DNA from 2 places in the Micromonospora sp. NBC_00617 genome. Region 1 is predicted to be linked to the other one. Evidence: predicted binding sites of a transcription regulator. Region 1 holds the regulator's gene; the other holds the start of a gene.
What was found. Region 1 encodes HspR, which represses chaperone genes until heat shock. Its sites were predicted from a motif close to TTGAGTNNNNNNNACTCAA; they were not measured.

Region 1 (10,231 bases):
GGTGATCCGGACGCCGTGGTGCACCTCGTAGCGCTCCTTGAGCCCACGCAGGATGCCGATGGTGTCCTCGATCGTCGGCTCGCCGACCAGCACCGGCTGGAAGCGCCGCTCCAGCGCGGGGTCCTTCTCGATGTGCTCGCGGTACTCGTCCAGCGTGGTGGCGCCGACCATCCGCAGCTCACCGCGGGCCAGCATCGGCTTGAGCATGTTGCCGGCGTCCATCGAGCCCTCGCCCTTGCCGGCGCCGACGACGGTGTGCAGCTCGTCGAGGAACGTGATGACCTGCCCGTCGGAGTTTTTGATCTCCTCCAGGACGGACTTCAGCCGCTCCTCGAACTGGCCACGGTACTGGGCGCCGGCGACCATCGCGCCGAGGTCCAGCGAGACCAGCTTCTTGTCACGGAGCGATTCGGGGACGTCGCCGGCCACGATCCGCTGGGCCAGGCCCTCGACGATGGCGGTCTTGCCGACGCCGGGCTCGCCGATCAGCACCGGGTTGTTCTTCGTACGCCGGGAGAGCACCTGGATGACCCGGCGGATCTCGGAGTCCCGGCCGATCACCGGGTCGATCTTGCCGTCGCGAGCGCTGGCGGTCAGGTCGACGCCGTACTTGCGCAGGGCCTGGTAGGTCTGCTCCGGGTCGGCGGTGGTGACCCGCCGGTCTCCGCCCCGGACGGTCGGGAAGGCGGCGACCAGGGCTTCCTCGGTGGCGCCGGCCGACTTCAGCGAGTCGGACACCACGCCGCCCACCCGGGCCAGGCCGGCGAGCAGGTGCTCGGTGGAGGTGTACTCGTCGCCCAGCGGCCGGGCGATCTGCTCGGCGGCGCCGATGGCGTTGACGAACTCCCGGGCCAGCGTGGGCTCGGCGATGCTGGAGCCCCGCGCGGCCGGCAGGGCGTCGACCGCCCGCTGGGCGGCCCGGCGCAGCTCGGCGGGGTCGGCCCCGACGGCGCGCAGCAGGCCGGCGGCCGTCGAGCCGTCGGTGTCCAGCAGGGACAGCAGGAGGTGCCAGGGCTCGACGGTGGCGTGGCCACGCTGGTTGGCCAGCGCGACGGCGCCGGTGATGGCTTCGCGGCTCTTGGTGGTGAGTTTTTCGGTGTTCATGGGCTCCCCCGGATCGGCGTTGTCCACTGGGTTGGACACAACCAGAGTTGAGCGTATTCCGCTCAACCTTACCGCTGTGACGGCCATCACTCCCGGAGCCGCCACCGCCAGTCGAACTCCCCGGCCGCCGGGGGCGGGCCGGGCAGCGGGTCGGAGTCCGGCGTCGTCGACAGGCCGCCGATCAGCACCGCGAGCTGCCGGCGGCGCAGCTGACCGGTCCGCTCCGCATCGGGTACGCGCACCGCCGCGCACGCCTCCAGCACCAGCCCCAGGTCCTGTACGACCACGTCGGGGCGCAGTCGCCCACTGGCGTGCGCCCGCTCGACGAGTGCGGTGGCCAGCTCGCTGGCGCGCAGCGCGTCCCGGCCCATCTCCTCGGTCGGCGCGAAGGCGCCGGCCAAATGGACGGTGAGCAAGTGCACGTCGGCGTCGACCACCGCGGCGAGGAACCCGGCGAACGCGGTCCAGTCGTCCGGCTCGGCGAGCGCCTCCTCGGCCACGGCGATGTAGCGGCGCAACCCGTCGTGACAGAGCTGGCGCAGCAGGGCCTCCTTGCCCGCGTACCGCCGATAGAGCGCGCTGATGCCGACGCCCGCGCGGTCCGCGACGGCGGCGATCGGCGCCTTCGGGTCGTCGAGGAAGACCGCGCGGGCGGCTTCGAGGATCACCTCGTCGTTGCGGGCGGCCTGAGCGCGGCGGCCGGCCAGGGCCTTGGGGGACGTCGTCGACATGACCAGAGGATAGCGACGGAACGGACCGTTCCGGTCTACTACTGTCGTGGCGTGCTCGTGGCAGGGAAGCCGTAGACCTCCCGAATCGCGGCCGCGCGCTCTAGATCGACACGGGATCGCTGAACTGGGGGTGTCCCGCCGCCCCGGATACCGCGATATCGGCGATCTCGTGTTGATCATGGTCGGGCGCGGGAGTGGCTTCCAAGATCTGCCTTCGGTTAACCAGGCGGTAGCCTGGGCGGGTGCGAGTACGTGTCGAGCAGACCGCCCTACCGGGGATCGGGGTACGCCACGATCTGGTGACGGAGTCCGGACGCCGCCTGGGCGTGGTCTCCCACCGCAATGGCCGCCGTGATCTTGTCTTCTACGATCCCGACGATCCCGACTCCTGCCAGGCGGACATCCCGCTGACCGACGACGAGGCGGAGGCGCTGGCCGACATCCTCGGCGCGTCGCTGATGCTCGGCCAGCTCTCCGGGCTGCGCGAGCAGGCTGCCGGTCTGCTCACCGAGCAGATCGCCATCCCGGCCGGTTCGCGGTACGTCAACCGGATGCTCGGCGACACCAAGGCTCGCACCCGCACCAGCGCCTCGATCGTGGCGGTGCTGCGCGATGGCACTGTGAACGTGTCGCCCGAGCCCTCCTTCCGCTTCGCGGCCGGTGACGTGGTGGTCGTCGTGGGGACCCGTCAGGGTCTCGACGGCGTGTCCGCCATCCTCGCCGACAGTGACCCGGACGGCTGAGGCGGATGCACGAATCCACCACACTGCTCGTCGAAGTCGGCGCACTGCTGCTGCTACTCGGGCTCCTCGGCCGACTCAGCCGCCGGGTCGGCCTCTCGCCCATCCCCCTCTACCTGCTGGCCGGGCTCGCCTTCGGGCGCGGTGGGCTGCTTCCGCTCGCCGCCAGCGAGGAGTTCTTCGCGGTCGGCGCCGAGATCGGCGTCATCCTGCTGCTGGTGATGCTCGGTCTGGAGTACTCGGCCAACGAGCTCGTCGGCAACCTCCGCTCGGCGGCACCGGCCGGTCTGATCGACGGGGTCCTCAACGCGCTACCCGGCGCCATCTTCGCCCTGCTGCTCGGCTGGGACTGGGTGGCCGCCCTGGTGCTCGGCGGTATCACCTGGGTCTCCTCGTCCGGAGTGATCGCCAAGGTCCTCGCGGACCTGGGGCGACTCGGTAACCGGGAAACCCCGGTGATCCTCTCGGTGCTGGTGATCGAGGACCTGGCGATGGCCCTCTACCTGCCGCTGGTCACCGCTGTGCTGGCCGGCACGGGCCTGCTCGGCGGCGGGATCGCGCTCACCGTCGCGGTGGCCACGGTGCTGCTCGTGCTGGTGGTCGCCATCCGGTACGGCCACCTCATCTCGTCCGCCCTGTCCGCGAAGGACCCGGAGGCGCTGCTGCTCGGCGTACTCGGCCTGACCCTGCTGATCGCGGGCATCGCGGCGAAGCTGCAGGTGTCGGCGGCGGTCGGCGCGTTCCTGGTCGGCATCGCGCTCTCCGGTCCGGTGGCCCACCACGCCACCGAACTGCTAACGCCACTGCGGGATCTGTTCGCCGCGGTGTTCTTCGTCTTCTTCGGTCTGGTCACCGACCCACGGGAGATCCCGCCGGTGCTGCTGCCGGCGCTCGCGCTGGCCGTGGTCACCATGGCGACGAAGACGCTGACCGGCTACCTCGCGGCCCGCCGCGTCGGCATCGCCGAACCCGGTCGCTGGCGAGCCGGCCTGGCCCTCGTACCCCGCGGAGAGTTCTCGATCGTCATCGCCGGGCTCGCGGTGGCGGCCGGCAGCGTCGAGCCGCGATTGGCCGCGCTCGCCGCGACGTACGTCCTGATCACCGTGGTGACCGGGCCGATCCTGGCTCGACTGCCCGACTTCCCGTGGTTCAAGCGGTGGTTGCGCAACCGCGCGGCAGCCCAGCGGCGAAAGCCGGTGCCGGTCCACGACTGACGCCCACCGCCGCTGTCGCGCCCTTGTGGGCGTGGCAGCGGCGCCGGCCAGGACACCCGAACGGCCTTCGGGCCGGGCCGGCCGACGGATGCCGAATTGCTCCCTGCGGGTACTACCGCAGCACCCGGCGGCGGGTTACCGTTTCGCCCCAGCAGCCACGGTCCGCAGGCAGCGTTGCCAGACGCGGGCGAGAGCGGAAGGTTGGCCGGTGAGCGTGCAGGAGTCGACGTTCCACGGCTTTGCCAACCCCGTCGATCCAACGCCGGCGGAGTTGCGAGCCTGGGCGTACCAGCCCGATTCGGTGCCGTTGTCCTCCATGCCACCCGACTGGGACCTTTTGGTCTCCGGCGACCGCCTGGTGCTGACGCTCTTCGAGCTGGCGATGGATCCGACCTGCCCCGCGCGGCGCTTCGCGCTGCACTGCCTCTACATCTACGCCGCGGACGGCATTCGGACGAACTTCCGTGCCCACCCCAAGCGCCGCTTCCGCAAGCTGGTCGAGCAGGCCGAGCGCGATGGCGATGAGCTGATGAAGATCTGGGCGCACAACGGCCGCGTCCTGCTGGCCCGGCCGGATCTCTTCGTCTACCGGGACTGGTGCGAGGGCGGCCTGGTCCGCGAAAACCGCCGCCTCGGCTGAGCCAGCCCCCCGTTGCGCCGATCTTGCACTTTCTGCGCCGACTTATTACGCAAAGTAGGGCGTTTCGCTGCCCGAAAGTGCAAGATCGGCGCGGAATGGGCGTGCCGAACGGGCCGGGACCCCCCGTGGGTCCCGGCCCGCGCGTCGGTTACCGGTTCAGTCGCGCTTGCGGTCCGGCTGTGGTTGGGCTTGGTCGCCCTGCTCGGCGAACCGCCCCTGGCTGATCCGGTCCCGGAAACTTCCCTCGGTCACCTTGTCGAACTTCTCCCGGACGGTGTCGGCCAGACTTTCCAACCGCTCCTCCGTCTGCTGAGCGACGCTCTTCGCCGGCTCCGTCATGGCTCCCCCAACCGCCGCCGATTAGGCCCGAATTAAGGCGATAGGACCCGTATCGACAGGCTAACGGAAACGGCCCGGCCCGCGCCGGAAAATCCGGCGCGGGCCAGGCCGAGAAGCAGGTTCAGCGGTCGGGTGTACGGCGGGGACGCCAGACCACCAGCGCGGTGGACGTGCGGTTGGTCGGCACCAGATCCTGGCCCGGGAAGCGGGCCAGCGACTCCAGCTCAGCCACCCGGCGGTACGCGGCGTCCAGCTCCGCCTCCAGCCGTGCGACCCGCTGCTGCGCCTGCTCCAGCAACCGCTCCAGCCCGATGATCCGCTTGACGCCGGCCAGGTTGATCCCGTCGTCCTGGCTGAGCCGCTGCACCTCGCGCAGCAGCACCACGTCCCGGACGCTGTACCGACGGCCACCGCCGGCAGCCCGGCCGGGCTGCACCAGCCCCAGCCGGTCGTACTGGCGCAGGGTCTGCGGATGCATCCCCGCCATCCGTGCCGCCACCGAGATCATGAGCACCTTGGCCTCGTAGGCAGGGTCACCCGAACCGAGGAACTCGCCCGACATCCCGCTCACCTCCGCGTCCATCCCACCGGACTAACCGACCCGACGCACCCGGGCGTCGAGATGTTCCCGCGCCGCCGGCGGGCTCTGCTCGGCGAACGCCTCCAGCGCCGCCCGCGCCTCGTCCGACAGCCGGGCCGGCACCACCACGTCCAGGGTGACCAGCAGGTCACCCGCCTGCCCGTCGCGACGGACCACACCCTTGCCCCGGGCCCGCAGCACCCGCCCGCTGGGCGTGCCAGGCGGAACCCGCAGCGTCACCGCGCCGTCGAGCGTGGGCACCCGCAGGTCCGTGCCGAGCACGGCCTCCGCGAAGGTCACCGGCACGGTCAACGTCAGGTCGTCTCCGGTACGCCCGAACAGCTCGTCCGGCCGGACCTTGACGTGCACGAACAGGTCGCCGGCCGGGCCACCACGCTCACCGGGCTCACCGCGCCCGGCCAGCCTGATGCGCTGGCCGTCGGCCACACCGGCCGGAAAGCGCACGTTCATCGTGCGAGTCTTGGTGACCCCGCCGCTGCCCTGGCACTCCGGGCACTTCTCCTCCACCACCGTGCCGACGCCCTGGCAGTTGCCGCACGGCTCGGAGAAGCTGAACGACCCCTGGTTGCGGGTCGTGACCCCGGCGCCGTGACAGACCGGACAGGTACGCGGCTGGGTGCCGGGCTTGGCGCCGTTGCCGTGGCAGGTGTCGCAGACGCCGGGGGCGCGCAACGTCAGCGGCAGGGTCACCCCGCGCACCGCGTCGCCGAAGTCCAGAGCCACCTCGGTCTCCACGTCCCGGCCGCGCGCGGGCCCACGCGGACCGGCCTGCCCACCGGCCTGCCCGCCCGAGAAGATCGAGCTGAACAGGTCCTGGAAGCCGGCCCCGCCGAAGCGGCGGTCACCACCACCACCGGCGGCACCACCGAACAGGTCGGAGACGTCGAACGGCATCCCGCCCGGCTGGCCGCCCGCCCGGGCATTGCGCCGGAACGCGCCCGAACTGAACAGCGACCGCATCTCGTCGTACTCCCGGCGACGGCCGGCGTCCGACAGCACGTTGTACGCCTCGGACACGGCCTTGAACCGCTCCTCGGCCTTCGGGTCGCCCGGATTGTGGTCCGGATGCGATTCCCGGGCCAGCTTGCGGTACGCCTTCTTGATGTCATCCGCGGAGGCGGCCTTGTCCACGCCGAGCACGGCGTAGAAGTCCTTCTCGAGCCAGTCCTTCGAACTCACCGGTCCACCACCCCCTTCCGAGCGTCGTGGCCCGGCCGTCCCGTCCACCGCTGTGCGGGGGACGGGACGGCCCGGTCACTGTCTCGCACTATTCCGGATCCGCGACCGCGACCAGCGCGGGGCGCAGCAGCCGCTCACCGAGCTGGTAGCCGCGTCGCATGACCTGCACGCAGGTCGGCTCGCTGACCTCGGCCGAGGTCTGGTGCGCGACCGCCTCGTGCCGGGTCGGGTCGAACGGGTCGCCCTGCTCGCCGAAGGCGTTCAGGCCGAACTTGCCCAGCGCGGTGGTGAGCTGTTCCGCCATCGTTCCGAACGGCCCGACCAGGTCGCCGTGTTCCCGGGCCCGGTCCAGGTCGTCGAGGATCGGCAGCAGCGCGGCCAGCACCGAGCCGGTCGCCTGCTCCTGCACCAGGCCGCGGTCCCGGTCGACCCGCTTGCGGTAGTTGGCGTACTCCGCCGACACCCGCTGGAGGTCCCTGGTCCGCTCGTCCAGCTCGGCCCGGAGCGCCTCCAGCTCGGCGCCGAGCGACGTGCCGACACCACCGCCGTCGGCCGGCTGCGCCGGGGCGTCCACCACCGGCGGGCCGGACGGCTCCGGCCCGTCGGTGGCGTTGACCTCGACCTCGATCTCGTCGACCACGATCTCGGCGTCCTCGACCAGGCCCTCGGCCGGTACGTCGCTGCCCGCGTCCGCGGCGGTGCCCTCCGGCTCCGACGTGTCGGTGAGCTTGCGGTTGTTGCGGATGACGACCCGCTCCTCGGCACCGGTGTCCGGCTCCGTGGGCGCGGAGCCACCCGGCGTCGACCCGGTGTCGCCCGGGTCGGCGGCTCGTGGCTTCTGCGTCATGCGGCTACCTCATCCCTTCGCCGTGGATACGTGTCGGAGGTCGTTGGTCACTTCTTGCCGTCCTCGTCCACGATCTCCGCGTCGACCACGTCGTCCGCGCCACCGGCGGCGCCGGCGGCGCCGGCCTGCGGACCGGTCGCACCGGTCGCACCCGGGCCGGCCTCGCCGCCCGGCTGCTGGCCCTGCTCGGCCTGCTGGGCGTAGAGCAGCGAACCAGCCTGCTGGGAGACCTGCGCCAGCTTCTCGTGGGCGGACTTGACCTTCTCGATGTCCTGGCCACCGAGAGCGCCCCGCAGCTCACCGAGCGCCTCGTTGAGCTGCTCCCGGTTCTCGCTGGGCAGCTTGTCGCCGCTCTCGGCGAGGAACTTCTCGGTCTGCCACTGGAGCGCCTCGGCCACGTTGCGGGTCTCGGCGTCGTCGCGGCGGCGCTTGTCCTCCTCCGCGTGCTCCTCGGCGTCCCGGCGCATCCGCTCGATGTCGTCCTTCGGCAGCGACGAGCCGCCGGTGATCGTCATCTTCTGTTCCTTGCCGGTGCCCAGGTCCTTGGCGTGCACGTTGACGATGCCGTTGGCGTCGATGTCGAACGCGACCTCGATCTGCGGCACACCGCGCGGCGCCGGCGGGAGGCCGGTCAGCTCGAAGGTGCCGAGCTTCTTGTTGTAGGCCGCGATCTCCCGCTCACCCTGGAACACCTGGATCAGCACCGACGGCTGGTTGTCGTCCGCCGTGGTGAAGACCTCGGAGCGCTTGGTCGGGATGGTGGTGTTGCGCTCGATGAGCTTGGTGAAGATGCCGCCCTTGGTCTCGATGCCCAGGCTCAGCGGGGTCACGTCCAGCAGCAGGACGTCCTTGACCTCACCCTTGAGCACACCGGCCTGGAGGGCGGCGCCGACGGCGACGACCTCGTCCGGGTTGACGCCCTTGTTGGGGTCGCGGCCGGTGAGCTGGTTGACCAGGTCGGTCACGGCGGGCATCCGGGTCGAGCCACCGACGAGGATGACGTGCTCGACGTCCGAGATCTTGATCCCGGCGTCCTTCACGGCCTGCTCGAACGGGCCCTTGCAGCGGTCCAGCAGGTCCTGCGTCATCCGCTGGAACTCGGCGCGGCTCAGCGACACGTCGAGGTGCAGCGGGCCGGCCGCGCCGGCGGTGATGTACGGCAGGTTGATGTTGGTCGTGGTGGCGGCGGACAGCTCGATCTTGGCCTTCTCGGCGGCCTCACGGAGGCGCTGGAGGGCCATCTTGTCCTGGCCGAGGTCGATGCCGTGCTCACCACGGAACGTCTTGACCAGATGGTCGATGATCCGCTGGTCCCAGTCGTCGCCACCGAGCTGGTTGTCACCGCTGGTCGACTTGACCTCCACGACACCCTCGGCCAGCTCCAGCAGGGAGACGTCGAAGGTGCCGCCACCGAGGTCGAAGACCAGGACGGTCTGCTCCTTGGAGCCCTTGTCCAACCCGTACGCCAGGGCTGCCGCGGTCGGCTCGTTGACGATCCGCAGCACGTTGAAGCCGGCGATCTCACCGGCCTCCTTGGTGGCCTGACGCTGGCTGTCGTTGAAGTAGGCCGGAACGGTGATCACCGCGTCGGTGATCTGCTCGCCCAGGTACGCCTCGGCGTCCCGCTTGAGCTTCATCAGCGTCCGGGCCGAGATCTCCTGCGGGGTGTACTTCTTGCCGTCGATGTCGACGGACCAGTTCGTGCCGACCTCGCGCTTGACCGAGCGGATCGTCCGGTCCGGGTTGGTCACCGCCTGGCGCTTGGCGACCTCACCGACGAGCACCTCGCCGTTGCGGGCGAACGCGACGATCGACGGGGTCGTCCGCGAGCCCTCAGCGTTGGCGATGACGGTGGGCTCACCGCCCTCGAGAACGCTGACGCAGGAGTTCGTCGTGCCGAGGTCGATACCGACCGCACGTGCCATCTTCGCTTCCTCGCTTCGTAAGGTTGTGCAGGTGGCGGGCACCGCCCGCGACTGCTCGGCGGGCACCGCCCGCAGCGGACCCCACCACAAGTTGAGTGAACTTGACTCAATAGTGCCACGCGCTGGCGAATCGTCAAGTCGAGTTGAGCCGACCCGACGCAACCCAGCCGTTATTACCGTCCGGTTGTCTTCCCTTGCATCGGTCGGGCACGCTTTAGCGGTGACGACGCACGGCGATTCCGCCACCCGTTCCGGCGCGCCCGCCGTCGCAGCCCGCACCGGCCCGCCGGACGCCGCGGAGGAGCCGCCCGCCACCACCGGGGACGACAGCCTCCCCGGCGCGCTGTCGGGCCTGAGGGCCGCGATCGGCGCGACCCGTTATCCGCTCGCCCTGCCCTCCGCCAAGGCCGCCCGGCACACCGCGAGCGCCCTCACCGACCAGCTCGACGACTACCTGCTGCCCCGACTCGCCCGACTGGACGCCCCGCTGCTCGTGGTGGTCGGCGGCTCCACCGGCGCGGGCAAGTCGACCCTGGTCAACAGCCTGGTCAAGGCCCGGGTCAGCGCCGCCGGTGTGCTGCGGCCCACCACCCGCTCCCCGGTGCTGGTCTGCAACCCCGCCGACGCGTCCTGGTTCCGGCAGGGCGACCTGCTGCCCGGGCTGACCCGCACCACCGAGCCGAGCGACGATCCACGCTCCCTGCACCTGGTCACCGCCCCCGCTCTGCCGCCGGGTCTGGCCTTCCTCGACGCACCGGACATCGACTCCGTCGTCGACGCCAACCGGGCGCTCGCGAGCCAACTGCTCGCCGCCGCCGACCTCTGGCTCTTCGTCACCACCGCCGCCCGGTACGCCGACGCGGTGCCGTGGGAGCTGCTGCGCAGCGCGCGGGCCCGGGGCGCGGTGATCG
Region 2 (10,231 bases), 3.6 Mb from region 1:
GGGGCTGCGACCCGAACTGCTGGGTGCGTTGGCCGCCCTCGGGTACGAGGAGCCGACCCCCATCCAGCGGGAGGCCATCCCGCCGCTGCTGGAGGGTCGGGATCTGCTGGGTCAGGCGGCCACCGGCACCGGCAAGACGGCGGCGTTCGCGCTGCCACTGTTGAACCTCATGACGGCCCACCGCGACGGCGGGGACCCGGTGGCGCTGGTGCTGGTGCCGACGCGGGAGCTGGCGGTGCAGGTGTCCGAGGCGTTCCACCGCTACGGCAAGGACCTGGGCGCGCGGGTGCTGCCGATCTACGGTGGGCAGCCGATCGGGCGGCAGCTTCGGGCCCTGGACATGGGCGTCGACGTGGTGGTGGCCACCCCGGGTCGGGCCCTCGACCATATCGCCCGGGGCACCCTGCGCCTCGGTGGCCTGGCCACCGTCGTGCTCGACGAGGCCGACGAGATGCTCGACATGGGTTTCGCCGAGGACATCGAGGCGATCCTGGAGCACGCCCCCGCGCAGCGCCAGACGGTGCTCTTCTCGGCCACCATGCCGTCCCGGATCGACGGGATGGCCCGCCAGCACCTGCGCGAGCCGGTCCGCATCGAGATCGGCCGGGAGCCGACGGTGGCCGGCGAGGCGCCCCGGGTGCGCCAGAGCGCGTACATCGTGACGCGGGCGCACAAGCCGGCCGCGCTGGGCCGGGTCCTGGACGTGGAGTCGCCCACGGCGGCGATCGTGTTCTGCCGCAGCCGCGAGGAGGTGGACCGGCTGACCGAGACGATGAACGGCCGTGGTTACCGGTCCGAGGCGCTGCACGGCGGGATGAGCCAGGAGCAGCGCGACCGGGTGATGAGCCGGCTGCGGGCCGGCACCGCCGACCTGCTGGTCGCCACCGACGTGGCCGCCCGTGGGCTGGACGTCGAGCAGCTCACCCACGTGGTCAACTACGACGTGCCGTCGGCGCCGGAGTCGTACGTGCACCGGATCGGTCGGGTGGGCCGGGCCGGTCGGGAGGGCGTGGCGATCACCCTCGCCGAGCCGCGCGAGCATCGGATGCTCAAGACCATCGAGCGGGTGACCGGCCAGCGGATCACCATAGACAAGATCCCCACCGTGGCCGACATGCGGACCCGCCGGCTGGAGCTGACCCAGGCGGCGATGCGGGAGAGCCTGCTGGAGGACGACCTGGACCCGTTCCGGGTGATCGTGGAGACGCTGACCGACGAGTTCGACCTGATGGAGGTCGCGCTCGCCGCGGTGAAGCTGGCGCACGAGGTGACGTCCCCGGGCTCGGACGACGAGGAGGAGATCCCGCAGGCGCCGGTGCGCGGCCCGCGCGAGGGTCGGCCGGAGGCCGGTGGCCGGGGCGGCGACCGGCGCGGCGGCGGGCGGCCCCGCTCGGGCGGCGGCAACACCGTCCAGGTCTTCGTCGGGCTGGGTCGGCGCGCGGGGGTCCGCCCGCAGGACCTGGTCGGCGCCATCACCGGCGAGACAGGGATCCGCGGCCGGGACATCGGCTCGATCGAGATCGCCGACCGGTTCTCCCTGGTGGAGGTGCCGCAGGGGGTGGCCGACGAGGTGATCTCGGGGCTGCGCTCCAGCACGATCAAGGGCCGCAAGGCCACGGTTCGTCGCGACCGCGGGGGCGAGGGGCGCTGAGCGAGCCGCCGGCGACCGCCGGGGTACGACGGTCGCCGGCGCGTCAGCTCAGAAGGAGTACGGCCCGAAGCGGCCCCAGGCGACCACCGCGGCGAGGACGAGCAGCACGGCGCAGGCGATCGCGCCCTGGATCTCCGTACGACGCTCGGCCGCCGTGTCCCGCTTCTTCCTGTCGCGCAGGTGCACCAGGATGGCGCCGATCATGACGATGACCAGCCCGACGGCGGCGAGCGGCGTGAGCACCGTGGCGATGCCGGTCAGCGCGGGCAGCACGAGCCCGACGGCGGCCAGCACCTCGACCGCGCCGAGGGCCTTGACCTGGGTCGGCGGGACCGGATCGACCCAGGCCATCCGGTCGCGCAGCTTCTCCTTGGGCTGGGCCAGCTTGGTCAGGCCGGCGCCGGCGAAGACGGCGGCGAGCAGGAACTGGATGATCCAGAGCACCAGGTTCACGGGGGTTACCTCCGGGGGCACCGCCTCGCGGCGGAGAGGTGGTTGAGGTTTGCAGACGAGACAGTAGCCCCCATGCGCGAACATCAATGACCCCCGCCGTCGCACAGACGGCGGGGGTCATCGGGCTCGAAAACGTCAGACCGTGAAGAGCGCCGGTCCGTCGAGCGACTGGACGTCGGCCGGGCGCAGCGCCAGGGCGAGCACGTCGGCCACGTCGGCCAGGGTGTGCACGGTCAGCGCCTCGCGCACCTCGGTCGGCAGGTCGTCCAGGTCCGGCTCGTTGCGCGCCGGGATGATCACCTCGGTGAGGCCGGCCCGGTGCGCGGCGAGCAGCTTCTGCTTCACCCCGCCGATCGGCAGCACCCGACCGGAGAGCGTCACCTCACCGGTCATCCCGAACTCCGGGCGGACCGGGCGGCCGGTGACAAGCGACGCCAGGGCCGTCACCATGGTGATGCCGGCGCTGGGGCCGTCCTTGGGCACCGCGCCCGCCGGGACGTGCAGGTGGATCCGGCGTCCCGCCAGGGCGTTCGGGTCGATGCCGAGCCGACGCCCGTTGGAGCGCAGGTACGACAGCGCGATGTGCGCCGACTCCTTCATCACGTCACCGAGCTGGCCGGTCAGGGTCAGGCCCGGCTCGCCCTCCATGCTCGTCGCCTCGATGAAGAGCACGTCCCCACCGGCGCCGGTGACGGCGAGGCCGGTGGCCACGCCGGGCACCGCGGTGCGCTCGGCCGACTCCGGGGTGAACTTCGGCCGCCCCAGGTAGCCGGTGAGGTTATCGGTGTCGACGCGTACCGGCGACGGGTCGGTCGCCAGCGTCACCGCCACCTTGCGCAGGATCTTGGCCAGCGCCCGTTCGAGCTGCCGGACGCCCGCCTCCCGGGTGTACTCCCCCGCGATCAGCGCCAACGCCTCGTCGGCGACGCTGACCTCGTCGGCGGTCAGACCGGCCCGCTCCCGCTGCCGGGGCAGCAGGTGGTCGCGGGCGATGGCGACCTTCTCGTCCTCGGTGTAGCCGTCCAGGGTGACCAGCTCCATCCGGTCCAGCAGCGGGCCGGGGATGGACTCCACCACGTTGGCGGTGGCCAGGAACAGCACGTCGGACAGGTCCAGGTCGACCTCCAGGTAGTGATCCCGGAAGGTGTGGTTCTGCGCCGGGTCGAGCACCTCCAGCAGGGCGGCGGCCGGGTCACCGGCGTAGCCGGCGGCCAGCTTGTCCACCTCGTCGAGGAGCACGACCGGGTTCATCGAACCGGCCTCACGCAGCGCGCGGACGATCCGGCCGGGCAGCGCGCCCACGTAGGTGCGCCGGTGACCGCGGATCTCCGCCTCGTCGCGGACGCCGCCGAGCGACACCCGGACGAAGTTGCGGCCAAGGGCCCGGGCCACGGACTCGCCGAGGCTGGTCTTGCCGACCCCGGGAGGACCGGCGAGGGCCAACACCGCGCCGGAGCCGCGACCGCCGACCACGCCGAGGTTGCGCTCGGCCCGGCGGTTGCGCACCGCGAGGTACTCCAGGATGCGGTCCTTCACGTCGGCCAGGCCGGCGTGGTCGGCGTCGAGCACCGCCCGGGCCGCGGCCAGGTCGATGTTGTCCTGGGTACGCGTACCCCACGGCATTTCCAGCACGGTGTCCAGCCAGGTGCGGATCCAGCCCGCCTCCGGGGAGGCGTCGCTGGCCCGCTCCAGCTTGCCGACCTCGCGCATCGCCGCTTCGCGGACCTTGTCCGGCAGGTCGGCGCTCTCCACCCGGGAGCGGTAGTCGGCCGAGCCGTCCGGCTCGTCCTCGCCCAGCTCCTTGCGGATCGCGGCGAGCTGCTGGCGCAGCAGGAACTCCCGCTGCGACTTCTCCAGGCCCTCGCGGACGTCGCTGTTGATCTGCTCGGTGACCTCCTGCTCGGCCAGGTACGCCTTGACCCAGCCGACCAGCAGCTCCAGCCGGGCGGTGACGTCCGGCGCGGCGAGCAGCTCGGTCTTCTGGTCCAGGGTCAACCAGGGCGCGTAGCCGGCCGAGTCGGCCAACTCGGACAGGTCGGTCATCCGCTCCACCGCGTCGATGACCTGCCAGGCGCCTCGCTGCTGGAGCACGGAGGTCACCAGGGCGCGGTACTCGCGGGCGAGTTCTCGGGCGCGTCCGGCGGGAGCGGGTTCGTCGAGTTCGGTCGCCTCGACCCAGAGGGCCGCGCCGGGGCCGGGCACGCCGGAGCCGATCCGGGCCCGGGACAGGCCACGGACCACGGCGGCGGGCTCACCGTCGGGCAGCCGGCCGACCTTTTCGATGGTGGCGACCACGCCGACCGGACCGTACTCGCCGTCGATACGCGGCACGGCCAGCAGCTTGCGGTCGCCGGTCGTCCGGGCCGCGTCGATGGCGGCCTGGGTGGTCGGGTCGAGGGTCACCGGGATGACCATGCCGGGCAGCAGCACGGCGTCGGTCAGGGGAAGTACCGGAAGAGTTGCCATCGAACACCTGCTATCGCGTTGAGTTGAGCGTGTCTCACTCAAGTAACAAAGCGTTCCCCTTGTTCCGGGATGTGACCCAGACCACTGCCCGCGCCGGCGGGCGAGCCGGCAGCACCAATTCCCGGACCGCCCGGACACCGCCGGCCAGCGCCACGGCGACGGGAATGGCCAGGCTGGCCAACGGCCGCGATTCCTCGTCGGTTCGCGGTTTTGTGCGCCACTCAATCGCGACGCGCCGAAATGAATGGGACGCATATTGTTGCGGATTCCCCGGGTAGTAGGTCAGACTTTGGACACATCCCGCCACACACAGGGAGTAATCGGCAATGGCGAGAAAAGTAATCACGGTGCTGACCGACGACCTCGACGGCGGGAAGGCCGACCGGACGGTCGAGTTCAGCCTCGACGGCGTGGCCTACACGATCGATGTCTCGGACGAGAATGCCGGCGTCCTGCGGAAGGCGCTGGACCCGTACATCAATGCGGGTCGGCGGATCGGTCGGGGCCCTGCGGAGAACACGCGGACGGTTCGGCGGCCGGGGCGACCCAGCGGCGCCGGAATGGACCGCGAGCAGAACCGGGCGATCCGGGAATGGGCCGTGCAGAACGGCTACAAGATTTCCGAGCGGGGCCGGATCCCGGTCGAGGTCGTCGAGGCGTACAAGAGCCGCTGACACGCGGCAACAGCGACGGGGTCCCGCCGGAAACGGCGGGACCCCGTCGCTGTGCGCGTGGCCGGCCAGCCGGGGCTGTCGCCCTGGCTGGCCGACCGACTGTCGAATCAGTTGACGTCGATACGCACCGCGTCGAAGGCGGGGGTCTGGTTCGCCCGCTCCATCATCGGCAGACGGTGCGAGCCGTCACCGGCCCAGACCGAGCACTGCGCCGTACCCGACTCCGGCAGGCCCGGAATCTGAATGGTCACCTCGTCCGGCTGGGCGCCACCGCGACCGTCCTCGGTGGCGACGAAGAACGCCGGCACCTCCTGCGGCTCCGGCGGCGCGGTCAGGCTGTCCAGCATCCGGCAGGCGGTGTGGAAGTGACCCCGGACCAGGCCCTGGGCGTTGAGCAGTGAGCTCTCCACGTAGTACCCGCCCTGACCGGCCGCGAGGAAACGGTCACGGACCAGGTTGCGGGTGCTGACCCGCAGGGTGAAAGGCTGGTTGCGGCCGACCTGCTGCGGGAACTGGGTGATCAGCAGCGACGGGTTGTTGGCGGCGGCGCCGACCTCACCGAACTCGGTGCTCACGCACCGGTTGCCGTTCTGGAAACCGTCGTGCCGCTGCAACTGGCTCTCGTCGCAGTTGTTGGCCAGCACGCCGAGGCCCGCGCCGGGGGCGTTGCCGCCATTGTTCCCGCCGTTGTTGCCACCACCGTTGTTTCCACCACCGGTGTTCCCACCGTTGTTGTTGCCACCGCCGGTGTTCCCACCGTTGTTGTTCCCGGTGGGCTGCACCTGACACTCGGCGAGTTGCGCCAAACCCTGCGGACGCGGTCCGACCCGGTCGATAGCGGTCGTGATCCGGTCCAGCACCGCCTTACGCTTACCGGCCAGCGGCTGCAGGATCGCATTGCGGATGAACGCCTCACCCTTGTTGCCCTCGGCGGCCAGCCGGCGATCGGCCTCGGCGATCTGGGTCTGCAACTGCGCGAGATTACGGTCGACCTCGGCTCGCGCCCGATCCGGCACCTGCGGCAGCTTGGCCGCCACATCGGGACAGGCGATGGCCGAGCCGGTGCCCACCGTGCCGTCCTTGCCGTCCTCGCACTCCGCCACCGACTCCTGACCGTCACCCCAGTGGTTGCGCACCCACCGACCGTTCTGCCAGGTGCGGCTGGTCGAGGCGCCGCTCGGCGCGGTCGAGCCCGGGCTCGGCTCCACGCACTGCCCGGCGGCTGGCCGGGGCTTGTTCGTCCGCCGGTCCTGAGCCGACGAGATCTGGGTGACGGCGACTACTCCGCCGAAGACCACGAGCGTGCCGACAACGGCCAGCAGACGCTTGCTCCGCGCGATGCCGGGTGACCGGCGCGCCCGAGTGGACCTGCGCATCGAATTGCTCTCCTTCTCGATCCGGTAGTGGATTCCTGCCCTCGGCGGACCGACGGATGTGAGATGGCACGCCACGGCGGCGACCACCGCGACCTACCCGGTAACGTGTCGATGGCCGACGATGCCCTTTCCGCACCGTCTCCCGCGTCCGGTCGACGCGGTCGGGGAGATCCTCTTCATTCGCGCAGGAGTACGGGACGGCGACGGGGAAGGTTCAACCCGCGCACAGAAAATTGCTCCGCCGCCGAACGGATCGGCTGCGGAGCAGGGTTCAGCAGGGAAAGCGGCCGGTCAGTCCGCGCAGAGGTGATCGAACGCGAAACCACCCACCAGCTCGTCCCGCCGCCGGCTCAGCGCGACGATCTCCGTGCTGAGGTCCGCGCGCGCCAGCAGGTCCGGGCCGTCCGGCCGCACGGCGCGCAGCCGTTCGCCGACCGCGACGGTCGCCAGGTCCTCGGCCAGCCGGGCCACGTCGACGCCGCAGGAGAAGCGCTGGGCGGTCACCGAGACCCGCTCGACCAGACACGCGTCCGGGCGCACCTGGACCCAGCTCCAGCCCTGCGCCGGGCCCTCGGTCCAGTGCACGTGCAGCCCGCGCACGATCGGGTCGGCCAGGCGCCCGGCCACGTACGCCTCGACCGCCGCCGCTCGGGTCAGCGCGCCGAGGTCGTTCACCGGGCCGGTCCGGCCGTCCGGAAGCCGCCCGAGGATGTCGCGGAAGCCCACCGGAGCGGGCTCGTCCTCGGCCCCCGCCACGGCGGCGCCGGCCGCGTACGCGCGCGCGTCGACCACGTACTCGACGAGGCGCCGGCCGTGCTCGGCGGCCCGCAACGTCGGGGACCCGATGCGCAGCACGGGCAGCCCGACGGCCGCGCTCACGGCGTCCGTGAGGCGCTCGGCGCGCTGCTCGGCGGACCCGGCGGGCGGGACCGGGCCGATCGCCACGGCGACGACCGGCCGCCCGGTGTCGGCGGCGGCGACTACGAGGTCGAACGCCGCCCGGCTGGCCGACCCCCACTGGCTGCCGGTGACGCCGGGCGGACGCCCCTGCACCAGTTCGCTGAGCCGGCGCGTTTCGTACACCCGGTGGCCGGCGCGGCTGAAGAGAACGTCGCGTTCACCATCGGCGGGCATCGCCCGCAGCCAGCCGCGGCCGTCACTGCTCGTCATGTGCCTGATCCATCCGCCGGTCGGTCGAACCGCGCCGAGTCTAGGCGGTCGATCACCCGTCCCGGTGGAGCGGCCCGGCCGGCTGCGGAGCGCCGCGCCCGCTGCCCTAGCGGCAGACCGCCGTGACGACGACGGGGGCCTGCGGCAGGGTCGGCGGATGGCAGTTCCCGGGCGCTGCCGGTCGCCAGGCCGCCGCGACGTTGTGGACCGGATCCTCCGGTCGGTACGCGGCCCACCGGGACAGGTCGTTGCCGCCGTTCAGGCCACTGGCGAGCAGCACACTGGGGGAACCAATCCGGAGCGCGGCCAGCAGCAGCCGCATGCCGACCGTTGGATAGCCGAGCGCGGAGCACGCCTCGTCACCCTCACGCCAGCACGTCCAGGCGAGGGTCGGGTCGGCGATCGCCCGATCCGGGTACGGCGCCGAGAAGAGGTCGAATACCACCGTCTCGCTGGAGAGAGTCAGACCGACGCTCTCCCAGAAGTCCATGGCGTGCGCGGCGTCGGGCATCGGCTTGGCGCAGACGGCACGTTCGTCCCGACAGGTCGCCCCCGGCCCGGTGTAGCGGCCGTGGCTCCAGCCGAGAGCGACGATGGGCGTGATGCCGGCGGCCGTCAAGCGTTGCGTGTACGCGGCGATCTCCTGCCGATACGGCTCACCGCCGAAGCGGGGGTCCACGTACGACAGGCCGAGCCAGCAGGCCTCGTTGAGTGGGACGTACACCGCCTGGACGCCGCGTGCGACGAGCCCGGCCACGGCTGTGGCGTCGACCGGGCCGTCCCAGATGCCGCGCCGCTGCACGCAGCGGGCCTCCGCACCGGTGCGGACGAGCGGCGTCAGGCGTCGGGGGGCGGCCGCGTCGATGACCGGGGAGATGCCCCAGAGCTGGTCGCGCACCACGCTGACGTACGGCGCCTGCCGCTCCTCGCCCGGTGTCAACACGCGCACGGAGCTGCTCTCGTTGCTGGTCCGCGTCGCGCCTTGGTCGTCGTACACCTGGGCATACACGCTGTAGAAGCCGGCCGGCAGGTCACGCCACTGGGCGGTGTACGGCGCGGTCGTGTCGGTGCCGAGCGAGATGGTGTCCAGCCCGGTGCCCCAGCCGAAGAACTCGACGCGGGTGATCCGCCGGCCGGGCGCGGGCGTGGCGACGGCTTCCACGGTGATGGTGGCCGGGGCGAAGAGGTGGTCACCGTCTTCGGGCTTCGTGATCTGGACGGACGGACGGTTCGGGTCGGGGGTGGGGCTGGGCGGCCCGCTCGGCTTCGGGCTCGGCGAGACCGGCGGCGGGCTCGACGGGGGCGTCGGCGTGGGCCTGGGCAGCACGGTCGTGCAGGTGACGCCGTTGAGCGTGAAGGTCTGTGGCCCGCCGATCCGCACCCCGTGCGTCATGACGAATGGAAAGGACACCTGCTGGTCGGCCGGCAAGGTGACACCGGGCAGGTTGCGGATCGTGACCTCACCGCCGTGCTGTTCCCAGCGCACACCGTCGACGTTCTTGATCTGCTCGGTCGGGTAACGCAGCGGGAAGCTCAACGTCCACTCCGTGAGTGGCTGGCCGACGCTCAGCACCGTGAGGTCGCCGCGCAGCATCGCCGGGTACTGGTAGCGGACCTGGAGGTCCGCCGCACACCCGCTGGCGGCGGACGCCGGGACAACCACGGCGAGAACACCCGAGGCGGCGGCGAGCGCGGCGACGGCCAGACAGACGACCCGGTTCCTCATCAACGACCCCCATCATCGACATTCATCACTAGGATCGTCGTCCTGACCGGCGCCGGACGTCAAGGCCGGCGATTCCGCGCGCCCAGGCGGCACGCGGAGCGGGGTCGTCGGCCGTGGGGTGGGTGGCGGGTGCCGCTGACTGAGCCGGGGGTATGCCCATCGGGGCCTTTTCGGGCGGACGATATGTCTTACAACGTTGTAGAAACCTGCCAAGGGTTGGCGGGCGACGCCAGCGCTCGACGAACACCTGTGAGCTGGATCACATCACGGTCGCGTTCCAGGACACCCGACGAGGTGTATCCAGCGAGGTCGCCCGTAGCGGACCGGCTGGGAGGTCAGAGCATGTCGCGTCAGCAGTTCGGCACCTTCGCCCCGCGCGGGCCGGGTCCTCGCCGACCCCGCAGGGAGCGCCCGCGTCGGCCTCGCCAGCCGCGCCCCGCGGGTGATCCGACCATCCGCCGCCGACCGAACGCCGACCAGGCGGGACGCCACCACCGACTTCCCCCGCGTCCCACCACCATCCGTTCCACCCCGAGCATCGACCCGACCGGCGGCGGGCCGCGCCCCGCTGGCGAAACCGGCGCGGCGGCGGAGGTCGGGCGGATCGCGGCCGACGCGGCCGGTCGGGTGCCGGGCGTGTCCGACGTCCGCCCGGCCACCGTCCGCGTGGGCGACCGGTCCGTGGGCCTCGACCTGGACCTCATCATCGAGTACG

Region 2: the regulator HspR is predicted to act here: its motif matches at 4,594-4,612, upstream of lon (endopeptidase La).

The regions. Positions count from the first base shown of each region.
Region 1 covers NZ_CP107751.1:5,703,436-5,713,666, forward strand. The annotation lists gene clpB (ATP-dependent chaperone ClpB) at 1-1,104, opposite strand, end outside; gene OG505_RS26290 (TetR/AcrR family transcriptional regulator) at 1,191-1,835, opposite strand; gene OG505_RS26295 (cation:proton antiporter regulatory subunit) at 2,078-2,578, shown strand; gene OG505_RS26300 (cation:proton antiporter) at 2,584-3,789, shown strand; gene OG505_RS26305 (hypothetical protein) at 3,998-4,429, shown strand; gene OG505_RS26310 (hypothetical protein) at 4,586-4,768, opposite strand; gene OG505_RS26315 (heat shock protein transcriptional repressor HspR) at 4,890-5,330, opposite strand; gene dnaJ (molecular chaperone DnaJ) at 5,361-6,548, opposite strand; gene grpE (nucleotide exchange factor GrpE) at 6,637-7,395, opposite strand; gene dnaK (molecular chaperone DnaK) at 7,443-9,320, opposite strand; gene OG505_RS26335 (ABC transporter) at 9,541-10,231, shown strand, end outside.
Region 2 covers NZ_CP107751.1:2,067,977-2,078,207, reverse strand. The annotation lists gene OG505_RS09340 (DEAD/DEAH box helicase) at 1-1,651, shown strand, start outside; gene OG505_RS09335 (DoxX family protein) at 1,700-2,104, opposite strand; gene lon (endopeptidase La) at 2,240-4,570, opposite strand; gene OG505_RS09325 (Lsr2 family protein) at 4,897-5,244, shown strand; gene OG505_RS09320 (hypothetical protein) at 5,352-6,620, opposite strand; gene OG505_RS09315 (hypothetical protein) at 6,912-7,790, opposite strand; gene OG505_RS09310 (Ig-like domain-containing protein) at 7,897-9,516, opposite strand; gene OG505_RS09305 (Asp23/Gls24 family envelope stress response protein) at 9,859-10,231, shown strand, end outside.